3 regions of the Klebsiella sp. R445 genome follow, and region 3 is predicted to be linked to each of the others. Evidence: predicted binding sites of a transcription regulator. Region 3 holds the regulator's gene; each other region holds the start of a gene.
The links. The regulator PurR, encoded in region 3, represses purine synthesis genes. The targets are predictions, from matches to a motif close to CANGCAAACGTTTGCNTG.
Positions count from the first base shown of each region.

Region 1: a site for PurR is predicted at 1,976-1,993, ahead of purE (5-(carboxyamino)imidazole ribonucleotide mutase). Genes of this name have one in related genera too.
Region 2: a site for PurR is predicted at 1,706-1,723, ahead of ACMYSN_RS09405 (nucleoside-specific channel-forming protein Tsx). Genes of this name have one in related genera too.

Region 1 covers NZ_CP180446.1:1,893,634-1,896,907, reverse strand. Annotated here, with positions in the region: gene mnmH (tRNA 2-selenouridine(34) synthase MnmH) at 1-160, opposite strand, end outside; gene purK (5-(carboxyamino)imidazole ribonucleotide synthase) at 322-1,398, opposite strand; gene purE (5-(carboxyamino)imidazole ribonucleotide mutase) at 1,395-1,904, opposite strand; gene lpxH (UDP-2,3-diacylglucosamine diphosphatase) at 2,024-2,746, opposite strand; gene ppiB (peptidylprolyl isomerase B) at 2,750-3,244, opposite strand.
Region 2 covers NZ_CP180446.1:2,018,742-2,022,015, forward strand. Annotated here, with positions in the region: gene ribD (bifunctional diaminohydroxyphosphoribosylaminopyrimidine deaminase/5-amino-6-(5-phosphoribosylamino)uracil reductase) at 1-414, opposite strand, end outside; gene nrdR (transcriptional regulator NrdR) at 418-867, opposite strand; gene ACMYSN_RS09400 (SadB/YajI family lipoprotein) at 1,016-1,558, shown strand; gene ACMYSN_RS09405 (nucleoside-specific channel-forming protein Tsx) at 1,862-2,746, shown strand; gene ACMYSN_RS09410 (helix-turn-helix transcriptional regulator) at 2,792-3,274, opposite strand, start outside.
Region 3 covers NZ_CP180446.1:210,321-213,594, reverse strand. Annotated here, with positions in the region: gene ACMYSN_RS00980 (MFS transporter) at 1-303, opposite strand, end outside; gene cydH (cytochrome bd-I oxidase subunit CydH) at 466-555, opposite strand; gene purR (HTH-type transcriptional repressor PurR) at 851-1,876, shown strand; gene punR (LysR family transcriptional regulator) at 1,895-2,806, opposite strand; gene punC (purine nucleoside transporter PunC) at 2,918-3,274, shown strand, end outside.

The DNA.
Region 1 (3,274 bases), 1.7 Mb from region 3:
GTTTATAGCAGGTGCCGACGGCGGCGCGTTCTTCGTCGTTCATCAGCGGCAGGTTAAGCGCCGCAGGCAGCGCGCTTTGCTGGAATTCTACCGGAGCGCGGACGTCAATGAGTGGCGTATCCGCCGTGAGAATGGCGCGGTAATCCGTCCCATTTTTCATGGGTCATCCTTTTGAAGTCAAAACTGAAAGCATTTTTAAAGCAAGGAGGGGATTCTACGCGCCAGACGGCATGCCGGGGAAGGGTGAAGATCAATTCCCCGGCAAATAGCCGTTATCATCCGGGCGGCAGAGGCGTAGCCTGCATTAGCCGCCCGAACGGCTCAGGAAAGCGAGGTGAGCTGAGACTGTGCCCAGAAGATACCGCTCGCATACTCCGGTGGCAGGATCGGTTTCAGGGCTTCCAGGGTGGCGCTCAGGCGATCGGTGTCGCTGTCGGTCAGGTTCAGGTGCCCGACTTTGCGGCCCGGACGCACCTCTTTGTCGTACCAGTGCAGATGTACCAGCGGCAGCTTCAGCCAGTCGTAGTTCAGATCGGTCCCGATCAGGTTGATCATCACTGAAGGACTGTTCACTACCGGCGGCGGCAGCGGCAGGTCGGTAATGGCCCGCAGATGCAGCTCGAACTGGCTGATAGACGCGCCGTTCTGCGTCCAGTGGCCGCTGTTGTGCACGCGCGGCGCCAGCTCGTTAATCAGCAGGCCTTCGGCGGTGACAAAGCACTCCATCGCCATCACGCCCACGTAGTTCAGTTCGTTCATGATGGCGGTGAGCATGCTTTCCGCCTGGTCCTGCTGGCGGGCATTCGCCTGCGGGAAGGCCACGCTGGTGCGCAAAATGCCATCCTGATGCAGGTTGCGGGTCAGCGGGTAGAACACCGTGCTGCCATCGTGAGCGCGGGCGCCCACCAGCGACACTTCGCCAGAAAAGTTGATGCCCTGTTCAACGATGCATTCACCGTAGTTTTCGTCCGGCAGCTGCGCGATGTCGTCTGCACGCAGGCGCCATTGCCCACGTCCGTCGTAACCGCCGACGCGACGTTTTACAATCGCCAGTTCGCCAAGACGCGCAAATACCGCCGGCCATTCATTTTTATCCGCCAGCAGCTGCCACGGCGCGGTGGCGAGCCCCAGCTTATCAAACAGCTGTTTTTGCGTCAGACGGTCGGCGATGATCGGGAAGACGTCACGGTTAACAAACGCCGGATGGCGTGCCAGCTCGCGGGTCAGCGCCGTTTCCGGCCAGCGTTCGATTTCAGCGGTGATCACGCTCTGCTGAAACGGCACCGCTTCAGGGTCGGCTTCGAGGCCGACCGGCCAGACGGCGATACCCAGCGGCTCACCGGCCTGGCGCAGCATGCGCCCTAACTGACCGTTGCCGAGGATGCAAACCTGCTTCATGCCGCACCCCGCGGGTCCGGGTTTTCGAGGACTTCATCGGTCTGGGCCCGGCGCCAGGCGCTCAGGCGCTGATGCAGCTCCGCGTCGTGCTGTGCCAGAATCTGCGCGGCCAGCAGGGCGGCATTAGCAGCACCGGCTTTGCCGATAGCAAGGGTACCGACCGGGATCCCGCGCGGCATCTGAACAATAGAGTAGAGGCTGTCGACGCCGCTTAACGCCGCGCTCTGTACCGGGACGCCTAATACCGGCACCAGGGTTTTCGCCGCAATCATGCCCGGCAGATGCGCCGCGCCGCCCGCTCCGGCAATAATCACCTGATAGCCGTTGCTTTCCGCGCCTTCGGCGAAGCTGAACAGTTTATCGGGCGTCCGGTGTGCGGAGACCACTTCAACATGGTACGGAACGTTCAGGGCATCAAGGATTTCTGCGGTAAACTGCATGGTAGCCCAGTCGCTTTTGGACCCCATCACGATGGCGATACGCGCCGAATTATTGCGGGAAGACATGCGTCTTAAAACTCCTGTGGGTGTGCTTCACACTGCTTTAGAGGCCACAGAGAATAACATGATCTTTCGGTAAGGAAAACGGTTGCGTCACCTGAGAAGTGGTGAAAATGCGGCGGGAATTAAAACGGGAACGGGATCAGTTCGACGTCGTCTTTGGTGACTTTGACCATCGAGCCTTCGCTGTGCCAGGCGCCGAGGACAACGCGAAACGCCGGCTGGCCGTTGGCATCTAACGTATGGATCGCCGGGCGGTGAGTATGCCCGTGAATCAACCACTGTACCCGATGGCGCTGCAGGGTATCGACCACGGCCTGCGGGTTAACGTCCATTATCTCCAGCGATTTGCTGCTGTTGGCGGCTTTGCTGTCGGCGCGCATTCTGGCAGCGATACGGCGGCGGATAAACAGCGGCAGGGCCAGAAACAGGCGCTGGATCCACGGCGTATGCACTTTGGCACGAAACTCCAGGTAGCCGGCATCGTCAGTGCACAAGGTGTCGCCATGCATAATCAGGACCTGACGACCGTAGAGGTCAAGCACCTCTTCTTCATCCAGCAGCGTCATGCCGCAGGCGCGAGCGAAGCGCTGGCCGACGAGAAAATCGCGATTGCCGTGAATAAAGTAGCAGGGCACCCCGGACTGGGTTAAAGCATTGATCGCTTCAGCGATCTCCTGATGCAGCGGGTTGGGGTCGTCATCGCCGATCCAGGCTTCAAACAGATCGCCAAGAATATACAGCGCATCCGCCTTGCGGGCTTCACCGGCTAAAAAGCGTAGAAAACCGGCGGTGATCGCCGGTTCTTCTGTTTGCAGATGCAAATCCGCAATAAAAAGTGTCGCCACGAATTACTCGCTAACGGTGACGCTTTTGATCACAACATCTTCTTTCGGCACATCCTGATGCATGCCGCTGCGACCGGTCGCAACCGCTTTGATTTTGTCGACTACGTCCATGCCTTCAACTACTTCGGCAAATACGCAGTAGCCCCAACCCTGCAGGTTTTCACCAGAGAAGTTCAGGAAGTCGTTATCAGCCACGTTGATAAAGAACTGTGCGGTAGCGGAGTGCGGCGCCTGAGTACGGGCCATTGCCAGAGTACCACGGGTGTTTTTCAGACCGTTGTTAGCTTCGTTCTGGATCGGGGACTTGGTGTTTTTCTGCTCCATGCCCGGCTCAAAGCCGCCGCCCTGAATCATGAAACCGTTGATAACACGGTGGAAAATGGTGTTGTTGTAGAAACCTTCGCGGCAGTAGTCCAGGAAGTTTTTAACTGTTTCCGGCGCTTTGTCGTCAAAGGTCTTGATTACGATATCGCCATGATTAGTGTGGAAAGTAACCATTTTTGCATCCTGTTCCGGTGATTGTGGTGC
Region 2 (3,274 bases), 1.8 Mb from region 3:
GAAGCCTTTATTCAGCGCTTCGGCCTCGTTCATCATCAGGCCATGGCTGACGTCGATACCTTCCTGCTGCAAACGGTACAGGCCACGCCCCGCTACCTGCGGGTTTGGATCCTGCATGGCGGCCACGACGCGGGTCACGCCAGCGGCGATCAGCGCCTCACAGCACGGCGGCGTGCGGCCATGATGGCTGCACGGTTCCAGCGTCACGTAGGCGGTAGCGCCTCGGGCTTGTTCACCGGCCATTCGCAGCGCATGTACTTCCGCATGTGGCTCACCAGCCCGGTAGTGAAAACCTTCGCCGACGATTTCGCCGTTTTTAACGATCACACAGCCGACGTTAGGATTGGGATGGGTGGTAAAACGCCCGCGCTGCGCCAGCTTCAGTGCGCGCGCCATGTACATTTCGTCATGCATGACTTAATCCTGTAAGCGGGCGATCTCTTCGCCAAATTCTTTGATGTCTTCAAAGCTACGATAGACCGAAGCAAAGCGGATGTAGGCGACTTTATCGAGCTTTTTCAGCTGTTCCATCACCAGGTTGCCGATCATCTTGCTGGGCACTTCGCGTTCACCGGTGCCGCGCAGGTGCGTTTTGATGTGGTTAAGCGCCATTTCTACGTCGTCGGCGCTGACCGGGCGTTTTTCCAACGCTTTCAGCATTCCGCTGCGCAGCTTATCCTCATTGAAAGGTTCCCGCACCTCGTCGCTCTTGACCACCCGCGGCATCACCAGCTCTGCCACTTCAAACGTCGTAAAACGTTCGTTACAAACCAGGCACTGCCGACGACGACGCACAGAGGAGCCCTCTCCCACGAGGCGGGAGTCGATCACTTTGGTATCTACGGCGAAACAGAATGGGCAATGCATGGCGCGTCCTGATATGAAGTTAAACTGATGGATAGTTTACCGCGAAGTGACCCGACTACAAAGAAAGAGCTTTTGAGACAAAGGATCTATGGTTGGTTATCAGAGACGATCTACCATGAGTTATCCCCTTTTGACGGAATCCCCTACTATGACAAGACGTTATTTAAAGCTGGCGATACTGACGACGTTGTTCACACTCAGCGCCTGCGCGCAGCAAAGTGAAGTCCGGCAGATGAATCAAAGCGTGAGCACGCTGAGCAAAGAGATGACTCAGCTGAATCAGCAAACGGTGAAAATTACCCAGCAAAATTCCCTGAATGCGAAATCCAGCAGCGGCGTCTATCTTCTGCCTGGCGCCAAAACCCCGGCGCGTCTGGAGAGCCAGATCGGCACGTTACGCATGTCGCTGCGGGATATTGCTGCCGATGGTGACGGCACCCGTCTGACCTTGCGCATTCAGGGTGAATCTAACGATCCGCTTCCGGCATTTAGCGCCACCGTCGCTTCCGGGCAGATCACCGGCACCACCCAGAGCTATCAGGAAGTCAACGTCCAGGAGCAACTGATCAGCGCCCCAGCCAGCATTCTGGCCCCCAGCGATGTGGATATTCCGCTGCGCCTGAACGGTATTCCCCCGGAACAGCTCGGTTTCCTGCGTATTCACGACATTCAGCCCGCCACTCCGCAATAACCTCTGCCAAAACCTCTGCCAACGGGTGTCTTCGACACCCGATTTCACCGCCATAAATCCATTTACAAATTTTGCGAACAGTTCAGTGAAAATTGACGCCATTGATGAATTTCAGTGGCATTTTGTCAGGAAATGCATAGAATCGTGAACGCAATCGATTACGTGTGTTTACTTTATGTGAAACAACACATATTTTTGTGAGCAATGATTTCTATAATAGACGCCACAGAAATACGAAATATTTAGAAACGCTTCGGCAACGTTCTTAACGCCTTTTGGCTTAATTTAAACAGTGGCATCATTATGAAAAAAACATTACTGGCAGCAAGCGCGGTCCTGGCGCTCTCCGCATCTTTCACTGCTGGCGCGGCAGAAAACGACAAACCTCAGTACCTGTCTGATTGGTGGCACCAGAGTGTGAACGTGGTGGGCAGCTATCACACCCGTTTTGGACCGCAGATCCGTAACGATACCTACCTGGAATACGAAGCGTTCGCCAAAAAAGACTGGTTTGATTTCTACGGTTATATCGATGCACCGGTATTCTTTGGTGGTAACAGCACCGCAAAAGGTATCTGGAACAACGGTTCCCCGCTGTTTATGGAAATCGAACCGCGTTTCTCTATCGACAAGCTGACCAACACCGACCTCAGCTTCGGCCCGTTCAAAGAGTGGTATTTCGCCAACAACTACATCTACGATATGGGTCGTAACGATTCCCAGGAGCAGAGCACCTGGTATATGGGTCTGGGTACCGATATCGATACCGGCCTGCCGATGAGCCTGTCCCTGAACGTTTATGCGAAATATCAGTGGCAGAACTACGGTGCTTCCAACGAAAACGAGTGGGATGGCTACCGTTTCAAAGTGAAATACTTTGTTCCGCTGACCGACCTGTGGGGCGGTTCCCTGAGCTACATCGGCTTCACCAACTTTGACTGGGGTTCCGATCTGGGCGATGACAACTTCTACGACATGAACGGCAAGCACGCGCGCACCAGCAACTCCATCGCGTCCAGCCACATCCTGGCGCTGAACTATGCGCACTGGCACTACTCGGTAGTTGCTCGTTACTGGCACAACGGTGGTCAGTGGGCGGATGACGCGAAGCTGAACTTCGGCGACGGCGACTTCAATGTTCGCTCTACCGGCTGGGGTGGTTACTTCGTTGTCGGTTACAACTTCTAATCGCTGCTGATTTTCCCCGGCGGCAACGCCGGGGATTGCATAGCCTTAGCGCTCCTCGCACTTCACCTTACGCAAGAAATCACTCAATGAGCGGTCAGCCCGTTCGCTAAAATGGCGCCCGGTCGCCACAATATTCAGGCATCGGTCGAGGCGAAAGCAGCGATAATCGGCGCGCAATTCGCACCAGCTCACCAGCAGCCAGCGTTCCCCCCAGAAAAACAGCCCCAGCGGCAGCACTTCACGCTGTGATACCGTTCCGGCTTCATCCCGATAGTGCAGATCAAGCACCTGCTGACCCGAGACCGCCCGATGCACCAGATCAAACTGCTCTTTGGTGTAGCCCTGCGAACCAAAGTCCGGGGCGAACAGGCGCGATTGCTCTGCCTGGCGTCGGCTCTCCGCCGGCAGTATGGCCAGCACTTTTTCCTGCGCCGATTCCAGCGCCTGGGACATCGAGACGCCGCCCCAGGTTTGCAGCAGCCGAATCGCCGCGACCAACGCCTCCGACTCCTGGGTCGTCAGCATCAG
Region 3 (3,274 bases):
AATGCGTGAAATCAGCAGCGTGGTGTAATCAGGAGCCATGGAAGAGAGAACGTTGCCGAGGGTGAAGATCGCCATCAGGAAAATCAGCGCGTTTCTTCGCGCACGATGAGAAAGCAGCAGCGTCATCAGCGGCGCACCAACCATCACACCTATCGCATAGGCGCTGATCAGCATTCCCGCAGCCGGAATAGACACGTCGACGCCTTTGGCAATGACTGGCAGTAATCCCATCGGGGAAAACTCCGTCGTACCAATACCAAATGCGCCTATCGCCAGCGCGAGCAGGGGAAAGTTGATTTTCATTGCATGACTCCAGCAGACCGTCATCGGCGACGGTATCTCATCAGAAGTCAAAAGCATGACATCAATCACAGAAAAACAAAAGTAAACGAAATGGCAAAAGATTTTTGCGAAAATGATAATAATGGCGGGAACGGGGGGAAAGTGACCTCTCCCCCGGGAAAATTAGTGCAGAACTGCGGTCAGCCCGGCGGCAACGATTAGACCTAGAACAATAATCGTTGTTGTCAGCGAAAATTTTAAATCTGTATCCATCAATTTTTCCCCCTGTTTTTCCCACACGAAAAGTGAGCTTGCTCATTTTTGCACAATATCGCATAAAAATCTTCCAGGATTTAGGGTGATACACATTTTTGCTCTTCCCCTTTGCCGCAAGATCGGACAAAATCCCACGCTAATTTGAAAGCGTATCGGCCATTGACCCCTTCCTGTCGTTCTGTGTCGTTTTCCCGACGTGATGCAATGTTGAACATTGTATTCAGGGTGTGTTTAGGCAAACGTTTACGTACCGATTATCAGACGTTCAGGTCAAGGTCTGGAGTGAGAAGTAATGGCAACTATTAAAGATGTAGCGAAGCGCGCAAACGTTTCCACTACAACAGTATCACATGTTATTAACAAAACCCGTTTCGTTGCGGAAGAGACGCGCAATGCGGTCTGGGCCGCCATTAAAGAACTGCACTACTCACCGAGTGCTGTCGCGCGCAGCCTGAAGGTTAATCACACCAAATCTATTGGTCTGCTGGCAACCAGCAGCGAAGCGGCCTATTTTGCTGAAATTATCGAAGCCGTTGAAAAAAGCTGCTTCCAAAAAGGCTATACCCTGATTCTGGGTAATGCATGGAACGATCTCGAAAAGCAGCAGGCTTACCTGTCAATGATGGCGCAAAAGCGCGTCGACGGCCTGCTGGTCATGTGCTCCGAATATCCGGAATCGGTGCTGAGCATGCTGGAAGAGTACCGCCATATTCCAATGGTGGTGATGGACTGGGGCGAGGCCAAGGCCGACTTTACCGATTCTGTCATCGATAACGCCTTTGAAGGCGGCTATATGGCCGGTCGTTATCTGGTGGAACGCGGCCATCGCGAAATTGGCGTGATCCCCGGCCCGCTGGAACGTAACACCGGTGCCGGACGTCTGGCAGGCTTTATGAAAGCCATGGAAGAAGCGCAGATTTCCGTACCGGATAACTGGATTGAACAGGGTGACTTCGAACCGGAGTCCGGCTATCGCGCGATGCAGCATATCCTGAACCAACACCACCGCCCGACGGCAGTCTTCTGCGGCGGCGACATCATGGCGATGGGTGCTATTTGCGCGGCGGATGAAATGGGGCTGCGCGTACCGCAGGACATTTCGCTGATCGGCTATGACAACGTGCGCAACGCCCGCTATTTCAGCCCGGCGCTGACCACGATTCATCAACCGAAAGACTCCCTCGGCGAAGCCGCGTTTAATATGCTGATGGATCGTATCGTCAACAAGCGTGAAGAGTCCCAGTCTATCGAGGTTCACCCGCGCCTGGTGGAGCGTCGTTCCGTCGTTGACGGCCCGTTTGTCGATTACCGCCGTTAGTCCCCTTCCCGGCGCCGGCTAATCCGGCGCCCGCAACCATTCCCGGTTTAACGTTTCACTATCGCCAAGATAATCCAGCATCCACAGCAGCGCAGGCGATGCGTCGCTCTGTTGCCAGGTCAGGCAGCACGCCGCATCCGGAAACGGGTTTTCCAGTTCAAGGGCGACCCATTCTCCCCGGTCGATCCACGGACGGGCAAAGTGCGTCGGTACCATCCCCACGCAAAGCCCGGCAGACAGACAGGTGGCAGAGGATTCCCAGTCGGGCACCACCACACGCTTTTGGTTATCCAGCAGCCAGGTCGTTCGTTTTGGTAAAGACCGGGAAGTATCCTCTCTGACCAATGAGGGCCAGTTGCGCAACTCGTCATCACTCAGCGGACTGGTCATCTGCGCCAGTGGATGATGGCTGGCCACTACGCAGTGCCAGTTCAGCATGCCCATATCGCGAAAGGCGTAGCGCCCCCCGACCGGAATCGAACGCGTCGCTCCAATCGCCAGCTCCACGCGGCCATCCGCCAGCGCATCCCAGACGCCGTTGAACACTTCCTGAAAGACAATCAGCTCAACGTCCGAAAAGTGACGATAAAAATCGACAATCATCTGGCGCATTCGTGCCGGTTTGACGATGTCATCGACGGCAATTGACAACTGACCGCGCCAGCCATTGGCTATCTGCTGGCACTGCTGGCGGGTGATCTGCATTTTTTTGATAACAGAGCGTCCTTCCTGTAAAAACCAGACCCCGGCCGGGGTTAATTCAACATCCCGATGACGACGTTCAAACAGCGGAACTGCCAGCCACTCTTCCAGCTGACGAACGGTGTAGCTGACAGCGGAAGGGACGCGATGGAGCTCCTGTGCCGCCGCGCTAAAGCTGCCGTTGCGGGCGACAGCATCAACAACTTCCAGTGAGTATTCAGACCACATATTCTGCCTACAAAATTTTTGAATGCATGTAGCAAATATTAGCGTTTCACAAGCCAGAATGCACTCCCTACACTCTGCGGCATTATTCCGGCATCAGCAGAAGAGAATGTTATGCAACAACCTGGGAAAGGATTTTTAGTTTGGCTGGCGGGACTTAGCGTGCTGGGTTTCCTGGCCACCGACATGTATCTACCGGCCTTCGCGGCGATCCAACACGACCTCAACACCTCCGCGGCTTCGGTCAGCGCCAGCCTGAGCCTGTTCCTTGCCGGTTTCGCCATCGGACAGCTGTTCTGGGGCCCGCTCTCTGACCGTTACGGGCGTAAACCGATTCTGCTGAGCGGCCTGGCGATCTTCGCCGTCAGCTGTCTGGGAATGCTGTGGGTCCGCGACGCGACGCTGATGCTGGTCCTGCGCTTTATTCAGGCCATCGGCGTCTGTGCAGCCGCGGTCACCTGGCAGGCGATG